Regions from separate parts of the Holdemanella sp. DFI.5.55 genome, predicted to be linked through region 2. Evidence: predicted binding sites of a transcription regulator. Region 2 holds the regulator's gene; each other region holds the start of a gene.

Region 1 (4,152 bases), on a different contig from region 2:
ATGATTATTCAAGTGGTCGGTGTTTTTGAATATTTTCTTGCAAAAGTAATATCAAAAGAAAATTCATCTTTTTATGTGAAATGGTTAAATACAATTATAATTGCTTTTATACCAATATCTATGATTACGAGTTATATATCTGAGTTAATTTTTAAAGTAGGAGGAGGTATTTCACCTTATCCAATAGGAATATTTCATAGTTTTGTATTTTTGTTGGTCTATCTTATAGTTATAATGGTAAGCTATGCTTACCTAAAGAAGCAAAATAAATTTCTTATTTAAATTCAAGTTTGTCATTGTAGATAGTTTTGAAAGGAAGTTTAGATATGGATTCTAAAGTTGCAAAAAATATAAATATACTCGCAAAGTTTTTGGGAACAAGAGATATTGATGCGTTAAATCAAGAAGAATTATTTAAACGATATGGAATTCATCAGGTAGATGTTATGGTTTTATTTGGTGGAAGTATTCTTGAAGGTGGCGATGTTTTAGCTAGTGGAATTAAAAACTTCGTTGCGAAAAAATATATTATTGTTGGTGGAGCAGGACATACAACAGATACACTACGTCAGGTTGTTCATTTAGAATATCCGGATATTGAGACAACAGATTTATCAGAAGCAGAAATATTTCAAAAGTATATTAAACATGTATATGGATGTAAGGCGGACTATCTAGAAACCAAGTCTACAAATTGTGGGAATAATATAACGTATCTTTTGGATTTATTGAAAGAAAACAATATTTCGTTTAAAAGTATCATTCTAAGTCAGGATGCTTCTATGCAAAGGCGTATGGCGGCAGGTTTAAAAAAATATATTAATGATAATGTGACAATCATCAATTATGCTACTTATTGTGCTAAAGTATTGAACCAGAATGATGAATTGGTTTATGAAGAAGATTTACATGGTATGTGGCCAATTAATAGATATGTCAACTTGTTGATGGGAGAAATTCCTAGACTTTCAGATGATGCGAATGGCTATGGTCCGAATGGAAAGAATTATATTGCGCATGTGGATATTCCCGAAAATGTGAAAATAGCTTTTGAAGAATTGAAGATGGTTTTTGGAAGTGAAATAAGAGCAGCCAATCCATTGTATGCTACAAATATGAATAAAAATAGTTAACAGTATTATTTGAAAAGTGGGTAAAGAAGCTAAGAATTCGTTTAGTCGAATTCTTTTTTTGTGTTTAGCACACAGGTGTTGACACTGCTAAAAAGGTGTTGTATAGTATTAGCAGGCAAAATATTAGAGTGCTAATGAAGGAGTGGTATTATGGCTAAGAAAAAACAGTTTAAAGCGGAGTCAAAACGTTTATTGGATTTGATGATCAATTCCATTTATACACACAAGGAAATCTTCTTACGTGAACTTGTATCGAATGCGAGTGATGCGATTGATAAATATTATTATGAAAGTCAAGGTCATGCGGATGCAAGTCAATTTGAGATTCGTATTGAACCAAATAAGGAAGCTCGTACTTTAACAATTTCGGACACTGGTATTGGTATGTCAAAGGAAGAATTAGAGGAAAACTTGGGTACAATTGCGAAGAGTGGTTCTTTGGCTTTTAAAGAGGAAATGAAGAAAAAAGAAGAAAACAACGATGAAGATGTAGATATCATTGGTCAATTTGGTGTTGGATTCTATTCTGCATTTATGGTCGCAAAAGATGTTCGTGTTATTACGAAAAAAGCAGGTAGTGATGAAGCTTATGAATGGGTAAGTGCTGGTGAAGATGGTTATGAAATCACACCTTGTACAAAGGAGACAAATGGTACAACAATCATTTTAACTTTAAAAGAAGATACAGATGAAGAAAAATATTCTCAATATTTAGAGACATATGAGTTAAAAGAATTGATTAAGAAATATTCAGACTATATTCGTTATCCAATCAAGATGAATGTAGAAACTCAGAAGATGAAAGAGGGTACTGAGGAAAGTGAAAAGCCTGAATATGAAACAGTGGTTGAAGATCAGACTTTAAACTCAATGGTTCCTTTATGGAAACGTCAAAAATCGAAGATTACAGATGAAGAATACAATCAATTCTACAAGGATCATTTCTATGATTATCAAGATCCTCAAAAAGTGATTCATTTTAGTGTTGAGGGAAATACTAGCTTTACAGCCTTACTTTATATTCCATCACACTTACCTCAAGGATTCTATTCACAAGACTATAAGAAAGGTCTTCAACTCTATTGTAGAGGCGTATTCATTATGGATCATGCCGAAGAATTATTGCCAGATTCATTGCGTTTTGTGAAAGGTCTAGTGGATTCTCAAGATTTATCTTTAAATATTTCTCGTGAAATGCTTCAACATGATCATCAATTAAAATTGATTGCGGGTCGTATTGAAAAGAAAGTATTGAATGAACTTGGAAATATGCTTGCCAAAGATCGTGAAGCATATGAAAAATTCTTTGAAGAATTTGGTGTAAACTTGAAGTTTGGTGTCTACAACAATTATGGTATGGATAAAGAAAAATTCCAAGATTTATTGTTGTTCTACTCTTCAAGAGAAAAGAAATATGTTACTTTAAGTGAATATGTTTCTCGTATGAAAGAGGATCAAAAAGACATTTACTTTGTATCTGGTAAAGATGTTGAATTGATTGACAAGATGCCAGTTGTTCAAACATTGAAGAATAAAGAATTTGAAGTTCTTTACTTAACAGATGAAGTGGATGAATTTGTAATGCAGACATTGATGAACTACAAAGAAAAGACGTTCAGAAATGCGGCTCAAGGAGATTTAGATTTAGATACTGAGGAAGAAAAGGAAGCTTTAAATAAATCAAAAGAAGAAAATAAAGATTTATTGACATTCATGAAAGAAGCTTTAGGCGATGAGGTTGCTGAAGTGAAATTGTCAAATAAATTAACAGAGGATTCAGTATGCTTAACGGCTGGCGAAGGTATTTCTTTTGAGATGGAAAAGGTTTTCGCAAATATGCCTAACCAAAGTCCAATGCCTATGAAGGCTACGCGTATTTTGGAAATCAATCCAAATCATCCAATCTTTGAAACATTGAAGACTTTATACGCTTCTGATAAAGATAAAGTTAAAGAAGTGACTGAAGTATTATATGATCAGGCTTGTTTAATTGAAGGCTTCGCAATCAAAGATCCAATCGCATATTCAAAGAAGATCTGTGAATTGTTAGTGAAATAATTCTAGGCACAAACTTTCGAGTTTGTGCTTTTTTTCATTCATGATACATTTAATTTAGGTGAAGATTATGAAGTATCAAGAATTAATGAAAGAAGTAGAAGGTGTTGGAAAACTAAAGTTAAGTGAGCAGGAAAATTTTTATCGTGATGTATTAAATGAAAGTTCAAATGATTTAGAAGTTGTAGTTGCGGCCACCTTTTATTTGGGTATGGCTTATTATTATGAAGGAAATTTTAATAAGGCAAAAGAGATTATTGACCCGATCATTTTGCAGTATCAAAGTATGCCATTTGTAAGAGAACTTATTTCTGCATTCAATTTAATGGGTGTCATGCTCTATTATGATGGGGCAAATGTTTCAAGTCGTTATTATTACGAAAAAGCTTTACAGATTGCGATGGAACATGAGGATGTTGGACATTATTGTTATGAGTATAATAATATTTCAATTACGTACGTAAAGCAGGGAAAGTATGAAGAGGCTTTAGATAGTATTTTAAAAGCCAAAGAATTCATGCCTTGTTGCGTTGAAGATATGGGTGCCTATGTCTATTTGAATTTAGCTTTGATTTACAATAGCCTAAATCAAGTGGATAAGGCTTTAGAAGCATTTAATATGGGTTTAGATGAGCATGATGGCAAACATATTATTTTAGAAGATTATTTGAATTGCGGTATTGAATTATTTAGTAAAGCCGATATGGATTTTGAATTTAATAGATGTGCTGATGAACTTGAAAAACGTATTGAGACTATGTATGCGGTAGAATATATAGATGCTTGTATTGCTTTATTTGATTATTATTTAGAGCAGAAGATGTTTGATCAAGTCAAAGCCATCTTACGATATATGGATTCATATATGGCTAAACATCCGGATGAGATTCGTTAAGGCTTGATGGTTGAATCTTCTCGATATAAATATGGCAAAGTTATTTGCGATTTGGATGTCATAATTTTG
Region 2 (4,152 bases):
ATGTAACGGTCTTGCCCTTGTCGAGGCTGATTACTTGAACGGCGAGATCCTCCACCTCCAAATCCTCCACCAAAGAACGAACCGAAGATGTCTCCTAAATCGCCAAAATCTGTGAATCCTCCAGAGAATCCACCACCTTGTCCAAAGGCTCCATCCATACCTGCATGGCCAAATTGATCATATGTTGCACGTTTTTTCTCATCGCTTAATACTTCATAAGCTTCATTGATTTCCTTGAACTTATCTTCAGCTCCAGGTTCATGATTTCGATCGGGGTGATATTTCATGGCCAATTTTCGATAGGCCTTTTTAATTTCATCTGGTGTAGCACTTTTGCTGACGCCAAGCACTTCATAATAGTCACGTTTTTCTGCCATGTGAATCCCTCCATACGATACGAAGAAGTTCTAGCGTGGCTAGAACTTCAAATGTTGCTTATTTATTTTACTTCTCAGTGAATTCACCGTCAACTACATCATCACCTGAGTGAGTTTGTGTTGATTGTGAAGCTGCATCACCATTTGGCTGGTTATACATTGCTTGTCCTGCCTGCATTGCAGCTTTTTCAAGCAGGTCTAATTTTGTTTTGACTTCTTCCATGTTATTTTCATCTAAAGATTTTTGTAGATCATCACGCAATTTCTTAGTTTCTTCAGCTTGTTTTGGATCAATCTTATCTTTATTGTCTTCTAACATTCCATCGATTTGTGCAATGAAGCCTTCAGCTTTGTTACGTAAATCAATTTCTTCCTTACGTTTTTCATCTTCAACCTTGTTATCTTCAGCTTCACGAACCATACGATCGATTTCTTCATCACTCAATCCACTAGAGTTTTGAATTGTGATGTGTTGTTCTTTACCAGTACCCTTATCTGTAGCACTTACGTGTACGATACCGTTGGCATCAATATCAAATTTAACTTCAATTTGAGGAACTCCACGACGAGCTGGTGCAATTCCGTTTAATTGGAAGTTTCCTAATTCTTTATTGTCGTTAGCCATTGGACGTTCACCTTGTAATACACGGATATCTACAGCTGGTTGGTTATCAGCGGCTGTTGAGAAAATCTGTGATTTACTTGTTGGGATTGTAGTGTTACGAGGGATCAACACTGTCATAACTCCACCCATAGTTTCGATACCTAATGATAATGGTGTAACATCTAGTAATAATACATCATTTACATCACCTGAGATAACTCCACCTTGGATTGCAGCACCCATAGCTACAGCTTCATCTGGGTTTACTGAGTGGTTAGGATCTTTTCCTAATGCTTTACGTACTGCTTCTTGAACCGCTGGAATACGAGTAGATCCACCAACTAATAATACTTCGTCGATATCAGATTTAGACAATTTTGCATCTCTTAATGCATTTTCAATTGGAATCAATGTACGTTCTACTAAATGTTTAGTCATATCATCAAATTTAGCACGAGTTAATGTTGTATCAAAGTGCAATGGACCCGCAGGACCTGCTGAGATAAATGGTAAGCTGATTTGTGTCTGCATTACACCACTTAAATCTTTTTTCGCTTTTTCAGCAGCTTCTTTTAAACGTTGCATAGCCATTGGATCTTGCGACAAGTCAATTGCGTTATCTTTCTTGAATGTATCAACCATCCAGTTTACTAATACGTTATCGAAGTCATCTCCGCCTAAGTGAGTATCTCCGTTTGTTGATAATACTTCGAATGTTCCATCAGCTAAATCAAGGATACTAACATCGAAAGTACCTCCACCTAAGTCATAGATCAATACTTTTTCTTCTTTATCCGTTTTATCGATACCATAAGCCAATGCTGCAGCTGTTGGTTCGTTGATAATACGTTCTACTTCTAATCCAGCAATTTTACCAGCATCTTTGGTTGCTTGACGCTGAGCATCGTTGAAGTATGCAGGAACTGTGATAACAGCCTTTGTTACTTTTTCTCCTAAGTAATCTTCTGCATATGATTTCAAGTATTGAAGGATCATTGCACTAATTTCTTGTGGTGTATATGATTTTCCCTCAGCCTCTACTTTTTCATTCGTTCCCATCAAACGCTTAATTGAACTAATTGTGTTTTTATTTGTGACTGCCTGACGTTTTGCAGCATCACCAATAATACGTTCTCCATCTTTGAACGCAACAACACTTGGTGTTGTACGATTTCCTTCTGGGTTAGGAATTACTTTACAATCTTTACCTTCCATAACCGCAACACAGCTATTTGTTGTACCTAAGTCAATACCAATAATTTTACTCATGATAATTACCTCCCTATTCGCTCACTTTTACTAATGCTGGTCGTAAAATACGATCCTTCAACATATATCCTTTTTGTAATACTTCAATAACCATTCCACTTTCAACGCCTTCTTTTTTCTCTTGCATTAAAGCCTGCATTGTATTGTGGTCGAATGGTTTATCGGCTGCATCTATTTCCTGTACGCCTTCTTTTTCCAGCACACCTTTCAATTGTTTATGAATCATCTCAAAACCTTTGACATAATTCTTAATTGTCTCATCCTCGGTTTGTACTTTCAAAGCCATTTCCATTGAATCAAGAATTGGCAAGATTTCCGTTGCTGGCTGTTGGAAGCGATATTTTCGAGTTGCATCTGCATCTTTCTGTAGACGTTTTTTCATGTTTTCTGTATCTGCATAAGCACGTGCTACATCATTTTTTGCCTTGTCCAGTTCTGCCTTCAAACCTTCAATAATTTCGTCTGAACTTGGTTCTTTTTTTTCTTCAGCTGCCCCTTCAACAACTTCTTCTTTTGTTTCTTCTTTTACTTCTTTAGTTTCTTCTTTGCTCATCGTTGGCACCTCCCTTATCTTTGTCTGTCCCAAAGACGTCTTCGATGACATTTGACATATAATTCATCAAGGCCACGACCTTGGAATATTGCATTCGATTTGGACCAACAACCATTAATTGTCCTTCCTCATCGCTGTTATAATGGAATTTTGTCGTTAATACTGAACAATCTCCGATTTGTAACAACTCGTTTCTTTCCCCAATCTGGATTGCTACATTTCCCTCTTGATCCGTCCATTGATGGAATAAACTTCCATTTTCCAAAATACGCATCATTTGTTTCAACTTGTTGATGTCACTGAACTCTGGCTGATACAACATATTACTTCGTCCAGAAACCGCAACTTTCTCTGTCGCAAATCGCATAAAGGCTGAAACGAACGCTTCAAACAAAACTTCATGTCGAACAAGTTTTGCTGCCATCATCGGTTCAATTTCTTTCATTTTTCCAACAACATCTTCAATAGGCGTTCCCACTAATTGGTCATTTAATAAATCTGTACAATTTTGAATATCCTGCATGGACACATCTGTACCAAATTGGAACACTTTATTTTCTGTATGTCCTTGATCTGTGACAATGATCGCAACAGCACTTTGATTGTTGATTGGAATCAACTGTACATGCTGTAAAGTCTGATGCCTGCTATCAGGTCCTAGAACAACACTGGTCAAATTTGTCATGTGTGACAAAATATCACAGCTCTTTTGAACAACTTCTTCTAACGAATAATGTCTTTCACTAAAGACTTGCTGTAAAGCATTCTTTGTAGAAGCATCCAAATCCGCTTCCATAAGATGTTCAACATAGTACCTATAGCCTTTTTGACTCGGAATTCGACCACTCGAAGTATGTGTCTTCTCTAACAACCCTAACTTCTCAAGTGTCGCCATCTCATTACGGATGGTTGCAGATGAAACTGGGAAATCTAGAAGTTCCATCAAAGTCTTCGAACCAACTGGTTCTGCACAACGAGTAAACTCTTCAACTATTGTTTTAAAGATTATCTTTTGACGTTGTGTGATTTCCATTGTGAAGACCTCCTTCTAGCACTCATTTTCCTTGTCTGCTATTAGTATATCACAATTTTTAGCACCGTCAACAATTGAGTGCTAAATTTCAACTAAAAAAATAAGGATACAAATATTCGTACCCTTAACTAAACATAAATCAAAAATTCTTTAATCGATTCTTCACTCACTGAGAAGATGGATGCGATAGCTTTAACAGTGAAGCCTTTGTCCAGTATAGCTTGATACACTTCAAATTGATTTAGTGCAATACCTTTGTTGATTCTTCAAACATTTCATCTAATGCTCTACACACTTTTACATCTCCTCACTTTGT
Region 3 (4,152 bases), on a different contig from region 2:
AAAGGTATATGAACGTTACCAACTTCCTATTCTGATTACAGAGAATGGAATTGGCGCCAATGACACATTAGAACCAGATGGATGTATTCATGACCAATATCGTATTGATTTTATTCAAAAACACCTTCACCAAATGCGCTTAGCCATTACAGATGGTGTCAAAATGCTTGGCTATTGTCCTTGGGCTGCCATTGATGTTGTTAGTACACATCAAGGCTATAAGAAAAGATACGGATTCATTTATGTCGATCGTGATGAATTTGATTTAAAAGAATTAAAACGATATAAAAAAGACAGTTTCTACTGGTACAAACAAGTAATTGAGGAAAACGGAAAGAATATCTAGGTATATGAGGTACTTCACATGATTATCGAAAAATTTTTAAACAACAATATGCTTCTAGTGAATGATAATCATGAGGAAATGATTGTGATGGGAAAGGGGCTGCGTTTTCACTATAAAGTAGGAGACGAAATTAGAGATGAAGATATAGAAAAAACATATGTTCTTCAAGATAGTACAAATAAAAATGGATATCTTCAAGTTTTAGAAAACGCACCCGACATCTATTTAGAAATTGTGCACCACATCATTGAAATGGCACAACTTAAAATTTCTTCTCCATTCAACAAACAAATCTTTGTGACCTTGTTAGATCACTTGTTATATGCGGTAGAAAGATATGAAAAAGGCATTGTTCTACAAAATAGAATGTTGTGGGAAATCCAAAAATTTTATCCAAATGAATTTATGCTTGGTTTACAAGCTGTAGACTACATTAATGAAACACTTCATATTCAATTGCCTGAAACAGAAGCCGGAAACATTGCCTTTCACTTTGTGAATGCACAAATCAAATCGAACGATCTTTCAACAGAAAATGGTATGTTGATGGTCAAAATGTTAAAAGATATTTTTCAAATCATTCAATTACATTATGGCTATACAATTGATGAGAATTCGCTAAACTATTCAAGATTTGTTGTTCACATGCAATTTTTCTTACAACGACTTTTAGAAAATAAAATGCTTGAAAATGAAAATGATGATATATATTATACATATATTATCAAGAATTCTTCTGCATTAGACTGCGTAGAACAAATCGAAAAATATATCGATAGATTACTACATAAACAAATTACGCGTGATGAAAAAATATATTTAATTGTGCATATTACGCGTATCACAACTCATTAAGTATCGCAATGGCGGTACTTTTTCTTTTAAATTATGTGGAATTATGGAATATGTAGCACTCTACTTGTCAAAGTGCTAATAAGGTGTATAATGTAATCAATTTCATAAGGAGGAACACTCATGAACAAACAAAAGAAGCCTTTATATAGATATTACATGATCATATTGCTTGTTATTATGGCTTTAAACTTTATCGTATTCCCTATGTTTCAACAATCTAAGCTTGAAACCACCAATTACTCAGATTTCTTGAATAAAATTGAAGAAAAGAAGATAGATACTGTGCAAATTGAAAATCACAATATTTATTACACATTAAAGAAAAATTCAACAGATAAAACCTATAAAACAGGTGTTATGAATGATTCAGATTTAGTCAATCGTTTGGATAAATCTGGAGCTAAGTTTGGCCAAGTCTATCAAGAACAAATGAATCCAATTTTATCGAGTTTAATTTCCTTTTTCTTACCATTAATCATTTTCTGGGCATTTGGATCATGGATGTTTAAGCGTATGCAAAAGAAAATGGGCGGAGATGATCAAATGTCATTTTCACAAGGCTCTGGTTTTGGTCTAGGCAATCTAGGAAAGAGCAATGCCAAAGTCTATGTCGGTGAACAAACGGGAAAAACATTCAAGGATGTAGCTGGACAAGAAGAAGCGAAGGAAAACCTACAAGAAATTGTAGACTTCTTAAACAATCCAGCTAAATATAAAGAAATTGGTGCCAAAATGCCTAAAGGAGCCTTATTAGTAGGTCCTCCTGGCACCGGTAAAACATTACTTGCCAAAGCCGTTGCGGGTGAGGCTGGCGTTCCATTCTTCTCGATTTCAGGTAGTGAATTCGTAGAAATGTTTGTTGGTAGAGGAGCCGCTAAAGTGCGTGACCTATTTAAACAAGCTCGTGAAAAAGCACCTTGTATTGTATTTATTGATGAAATTGATACCATTGGTAAAAAACGTGATGGTGCAGGTATGAATGGTAATGATGAGCGTGAACAAACATTGAACCAGTTACTTGCTGAAATGGATGGATTTGATGGATCCAAAGGCGTCGTATTGCTTGCCGCCACAAACCGTCCTGACTCATTAGATCCTGCTTTAACACGTCCTGGTCGATTTGATCGAAGAATTCCAGTTGAACTTCCTGATCTTGCCGGTCGTGAAGCTATTCTTAAATTACATGCCAAAGACATCAAATGCTCAAACAACATTGACTTTAACGTAATCGCTAGAGCTAGTGCAGGTGCCAGTGGTGCCGAACTTGCCAACATCATTAATGAAGGGGCTTTATTAGCGGTTCGTGACCATCGTAAAACGGTGGTTCAAAAAGACTTGGAAGAAGCCATTGAAATCGTTATTGCCGGTGAACAAAAGAAGGGAGCAGTGATTTCAAATCGAGAACGAATGATTGTTTCTTATCATGAAATTGGACATGCTTTAGTGGCTGCCAAATGTAAAAACACGGCTCCCGTTCATAAAATCACAATTATTCCTCGTACAAAAGGGGCTTTGGGATACACTATGCAAGTAGAAGAAAACGAACAAAACTTATTATCAAAAGAAGAAGCTTTCCAAAAAATCATGGTGTATACAGGTGGTCGTTGTGCTGAAGAATTAATTTTTAATTCGATCACAAGTGGTGCGAGCAACGATATTGAACAAGCCACGAAACTAGCCAGAGCCATGATTACACGATTAGGAATGTCGGATGAATTTGGTATGACAGCTTTAGAAACAGTAAACAACCAATATTTGGGTGGCGATACATCCTTAGCTTGTTCAAATGAAACAGCGACTAAGATTGATGAGGCAACCATCACATTAATTAAAAAAGCACATGACGAGGCTTATCAAATTCTAGAAGACAACAAAATGAAGTTACATGAACTTGCCAAATTCTTATATGAAAGAGAAACAATTACGGGTGAAGAATTCATGTATATCTTAAATAAGCCAGCTGAAATTTCTACAAAGGAAACATATTAAGAAAAGGATGAAGATCATTTAAAATCTAAAATGGTACCCATAAGGAGGACAACAACGTGACAGTTGTGATGCTCACTTGTGGGTACCATTTTACAACGCTTCCTAATCGCACAACTCATATAAATCTAAAACCAATTGTTCTGTCTTATCCCAACCAAGACAAGGATCTGTGATCGACTTTCCATACACATTACCATCTGTTGGCTGATTTCCATCCTCTAAATAACTCTCAATCATTAAGCCTTTCACCAGCTTTTTGATATCTTCCGATTTACTTCTAGAATGCATAACATCCTTGGCAATACGAATCTGTTCTAAATATTGTTTATTTGAATTCGAGTGATTACAATCTACAATACAAGCCGGATTCTTTAAATCTGACTTTTCATATAAGTGAATCAACTCCATCAAATCTTCATAGTGATAATTCGCATGCGCATGATTGAACTTATCCACATATCCTCTTAATATCGCATGAGCTAGTGGATTTCCCTCAGTCTGTACTTCCCAGCCACGATATACAAATCTTTGATCGGCTTGCGCTGCCACAATAGAATTCATCATGACTGCAAGATCTCCACCTGTCGGATTCTTCATTCCTGCAGGAATTCCTACACCACTAGCCACTATACGATGTTGTTGATTTTCAACGCTTCTTGCCCCTATGGCAACATATCCTAATAAATCCGATAAATACGCATGATTTTCTGGATACAGCATCTCTTCTGCACAAGTAAAACCAGTTTGTGTTACAACATCTGTATGCAGTTTACGAATCGCAATGATTCCCTTCAACATATCCTCTTCGGCATGTGGATCTGGCTGATGCAACATCCCCTTATATCCAACACCCTTTGTACGAGGTTTATTTGTATAGACACGTGGAATCATAAAAATCTTATCTTTTACTTTTTCCTGTAAAACAGCCAAACGATTCATATAGTCTAAAACCGAATCTTCAC
Region 4 (4,152 bases), on a different contig from region 2:
TCACCAGATTCAAAGGCATATTGGCTACCTAAGTTAGATGTTAAGATAATAATTGTATTCTTAAAATCTACCGTAACACCTTTCGAGTCTGTAATACGACCATCATCAAGAATTTGAAGTAACACATTGAATACATCTGGATGCGCCTTTTCGATTTCATCAAACAAGACAATACTATATGGATTACGACGAACAGCTTCCGTTAATTGACCTCCCTCATCGTATCCTACATATCCAGGAGGTGCACCAATTAATCGTGCCACACTGTGTTTTTCCATGTATTCACTCATATCAATACGCACAATATGTCTTTCATCGTCAAATAACTGTTCAGCCAAAGCCTTGGCAACCTCCGTTTTACCAACACCAGTTGGACCTAAGAACATGAACGATCCAATTGGACGATTCTCATCTTGAATCTGTGCTTTAGAACGCAAGATTGCATCTGTTACAAGTTCTAGAGCTTCATTTTGACCAACAACACGTTTTTCAAGTTCTTCCTTCAAATTCAATAATTTATCTCTTTCAGAGGCAACCAAACGAGTCACTTCAACGCCTGTCCATCTAGAAACGATTTTCGCAATCAATTCTTCATTGACCGTTTCTTGAATCAAAGCATCCTCTTTTTGACTTGCCTGCTCTTTTTGAATACGAGCCTCTAATTCTGGAATCGTGCCATATTGAAGTTTAGCAGCATCTTCGTAACGAGCTTCATTACGCGCTTGCTCTAAATCCAAACGAGCTTTCTCCAAACGTTGTTTATCCTCTTTTTCATTAGCCAAGCCATGTTTTTCATCTTCCCACTTAGAATGCATTTCATCACGCTTTGATTGTAAAGAAGCTAATTCACTTTCAATTTCTTCACGACGCTCAATAGCCCTTTTATCTTCTTCTTTTTGTAGAGAAGTCTTTTCAATTTGAAGTTGTAAAATCTTACGCTGTAATTCATCCAACTCTTGAGGCATACTTTCCATTTCAACCTTTAACGTAGCACAAGCCTCATCCACTAAGTCAATTGCCTTATCTGGTAAGAAACGATCCGTGATATAACGATCGGACATAGTAGCTGCCGCAATTAAAGCTTCATCCAAAATACGTACACCATGATAACTTTCAAAACGATCTTTTAATCCACGCAAAATACTGATTGTATCCTCTACACTTGGCTGAGCAACTTGTACTTTTTGGAAACGACGCTCTAAAGCGGCATCCTTTTCAATATATTTACGATATTCATTGAAAGTTGTTGCACCAATACAATGTAGTTCACCACGCGCTAACATTGGCTTTAATAAGTTAGCCGCATCCATACTACCTTCAGTTTTACCTGCACCAACCAAGTTATGAATTTCATCAATAAACAAGATGATTTGTCCATCCGATTTTTTAACTTCATCCAAAATGGATTTTAAACGCTCCTCAAATTCACCACGATACTTAGCACCGGCAATCAAAGATCCCATATCCAATTCAATCAAGCGTTTTTCTTTTAATGACTCAGGCACATCCCCCTTCATAATACGCCATGCGATCCCTTCAACAACAGCTGTCTTACCAACACCAGGTTCACCAATCAAAACAGGGTTGTTCTTTGTCTTACGAGATAAAATCTGCATAACACGTCGAATTTCATCATCACGTCCAATAATTGGATCAATCTTACCATCACGCACATCCTGAACTAGATCACGACCATATTTCTTTAAAGCTTCTACATTCTCTTCTGAATTTGGCGTATCAAATTTTTTACCATTACGACGCTCTAATTCAGCTTTGTAGCAAGCATCCTTATTCAAGTTAAAAGTTCTTACCAATTCTTTAGAAATATAAGAACGATTAAACAATAGAGCTAAGAATACACTAGCTACTGAAAGATAAGTTTCATCATGTTGACTCGCCCAGTTTTGCGCATCTTCAAACGATTTCTGCACTTCATTGGATAAATTTATATTACTTGTTGAGCTCTTTGCGACACGATTAGATTCTTGTTGAACCATCTGTAAAGCACGACCTTTATCCAAGCCGATACGCTCAAACAAGCCGTCCAATACATCATCCTTAAAAATCGTTTCCAACATATCCACAGTATCTACACTTGGATGTTGGTTGGATTTTGCCAAATTAATGGCATCCATTAAAATCTTCTGCAAACGCTCTGACATTTGATCGATATTCATAAATAAGCACCTCCTTGCACTTAGCACTCACTCTTTATGATTGCTAATGATAGTATAACACCATTTTTGGCACTGTCAACACTTAAGTGCTAATTATTTTTTAAAAAGAAAAGTAGATTTCTCTACTTTTCCAATGTATTACGATTATAAGCTCTTTGCCAATTTACGCTAAATTCACCCACCGCAATCTTTGTTCCTGGATGATCAATCATTTGATATAAAACATCACAAGGAACAGTTACAGCTTGAATTCCAGCCTTGATCAATTCATGTACTTGATATGTATTTTTAAAGCTTGCCGCAATCACTTTAGCCGGCATATGATTCACTCTCAACATTTCAATCAAGTCTTTTACATTCTGAACACCATCTCCATAATTACACATTCGATTTGTATAAGGTGCTAAATATTCAGCTCCATTCATTGCAGCTAAAAAAGCCTGGTCCGCTGTATAAATGGCAGTAGCCAATGTGTGAATTCCTAACTTTTTACATTCTTTAATAGCTCTTAAGCCCTCATGTGTAACCGGAATCTTTACATACATATTTTTATTACGAATGGAAGAAATCATTTTTGCCTCTTCCATAATACCTTCAAAAGAGGTCTGTACCGTTTGAATAAACAACAATTGATCTTCGCTCAACACCTCACAAAGATCTTTTACTACATCCATTGCTTCTCTATTCGATTTTGTTAATATTGTAGGGTTTGTCGTAACACCCGTAATTGTTAATAACTCATTTAGTTCTTTAATTTGTTCAATATTTGATGAATCGATAATTAATTCCATAATAGATCCTCCTTAAGTTCATCTGTATACTAACACCAGAAAAATTTTGATTCAATAACCTTTTCACATCAAACAATTTATTTCAAAAGAACACAAATAAACATGTTCCCTTCTGTTTCTTTTTGTGCTTTAATAGAATTATGAACACAACACAAAGAAGATATGAAATCTATGAAAAACTAAAAAAAGATAAAACCGTACAAGTAAGTGAACTCGCAAAAGTATACTCCGTTTCCTTAATGACCATACGAAGAGATTTAGATAGTCTAGAAAACCAAGGACTCGCCACAAAGCGCTATGGAGGAGCCACACTCAATGAGTCTAGTTCAACTGAACCTTCCTTTGAAATCAAAGAAGGTATGTCACAATCGGATAAAAAAGAAATCGCGATTTATGCTAGTACACTCATTCAAGATGGAGATTCTATCTATTTGGATTGTGGTACAACCTGCCTTGAGCTCTTTAAACGTATACACCATAAAAAAATCACAATCTTTACAAATTTCTGGAAGATTCTTCAATATGTAGATCGAAATACCAAGGCGAAAATCATTATGGCTCCAGGCACCTATAATCCTGTAACTCAGGCAGCTCTATCTGAAAGCACCATTCAATTCTTTCAAAACTATTATATCGATAAAGCCTTTATTTCCGTATTAGGCCTTGACTTAGACTATGGCGTATCCATTCCCAGCATGAGTGATGCTTTAGTTAAAAAAGCGATTCTTGATTCTTCCAATAAAAAAATTTGTATGGCAGACCATACAAAATTCCATAAGAAGTATATGTCAAAAATAGCCAATATTGATGATTTTGACATGATTATCACCGATAATAAACTAGATGATACTATAAAACACGAAAACATAATAAAAGCACATTAAATGTGCTTTTATTATATTAGAATGCTTTTTGACCTTTTACATATGTCATTTCAACAGAATAGTCATCATTTAATACAACTAAATCTGCATCTTTTCCAGTTTGAATCGATCCTTTACGATCATCTACATTCAACATACGAGCCGGGTTCAATGTACAAGCATTGATAGCTGTTTGCCAAGGAACCATTGCTTTTTCTACTAAAATACGAAGTCCATCGTTGACATGCAATGTAGATCCCGCAAGACCTTTCGTATCTGTTAAGTGTGCACTTCCATCTGGATATAATTCGATTTCATTTC

The links. Region 2 encodes HrcA, which represses chaperone genes, less so after heat shock. Its sites were predicted from a motif close to TTTTAGCACTNNNNNNNNNNNAGTGCTAAAA; they were not measured.
Region 1: a site for HrcA is predicted at 1,196-1,226, ahead of htpG (molecular chaperone HtpG). Genes of this name have one in related genera too.
Region 3: a site for HrcA is predicted at 1,252-1,282, ahead of ftsH (ATP-dependent zinc metalloprotease FtsH). Genes of this name have one in related genera too.
Region 4: a site for HrcA is predicted at 2,242-2,272, ahead of LJE08_RS03995 (ATP-dependent Clp protease ATP-binding subunit). Genes of this name have one in related genera too.

The regions. Positions count from the first base shown of each region.
Region 1 is NZ_JAJDMK010000025.1:9,574-13,725, forward strand. Features, by position in the region: gene LJE08_RS06685 (transcriptional regulator) at 1-282, shown strand, start outside; gene LJE08_RS06690 (ElyC/SanA/YdcF family protein) at 327-1,133, shown strand; gene htpG (molecular chaperone HtpG) at 1,284-3,191, shown strand; gene LJE08_RS06700 (tetratricopeptide repeat protein) at 3,259-4,083, shown strand; gene LJE08_RS06705 (hybrid sensor histidine kinase/response regulator) at 4,150-4,152, shown strand, end outside.
Region 2 is NZ_JAJDMK010000103.1:868-5,019, forward strand. Features, by position in the region: gene dnaJ (molecular chaperone DnaJ) at 1-377, opposite strand, end outside; gene dnaK (molecular chaperone DnaK) at 445-2,250, opposite strand; gene grpE (nucleotide exchange factor GrpE) at 2,264-2,803, opposite strand; gene hrcA (heat-inducible transcriptional repressor HrcA) at 2,784-3,836, opposite strand.
Region 3 is NZ_JAJDMK010000034.1:18,865-23,016, forward strand. Features, by position in the region: gene LJE08_RS07985 (glycoside hydrolase family 1 protein) at 1-346, shown strand, start outside; gene LJE08_RS07990 (PRD domain-containing protein) at 365-1,201, shown strand; gene ftsH (ATP-dependent zinc metalloprotease FtsH) at 1,322-3,190, shown strand; gene LJE08_RS08000 (3-deoxy-7-phosphoheptulonate synthase) at 3,293-4,152, opposite strand, start outside.
Region 4 is NZ_JAJDMK010000010.1:40,671-44,822, forward strand. Features, by position in the region: gene LJE08_RS03995 (ATP-dependent Clp protease ATP-binding subunit) at 1-2,177, opposite strand, end outside; gene LJE08_RS04000 (transaldolase family protein) at 2,300-2,968, opposite strand; gene LJE08_RS04005 (DeoR/GlpR family DNA-binding transcription regulator) at 3,109-3,852, shown strand; gene nagA (N-acetylglucosamine-6-phosphate deacetylase) at 3,869-4,152, opposite strand, start outside.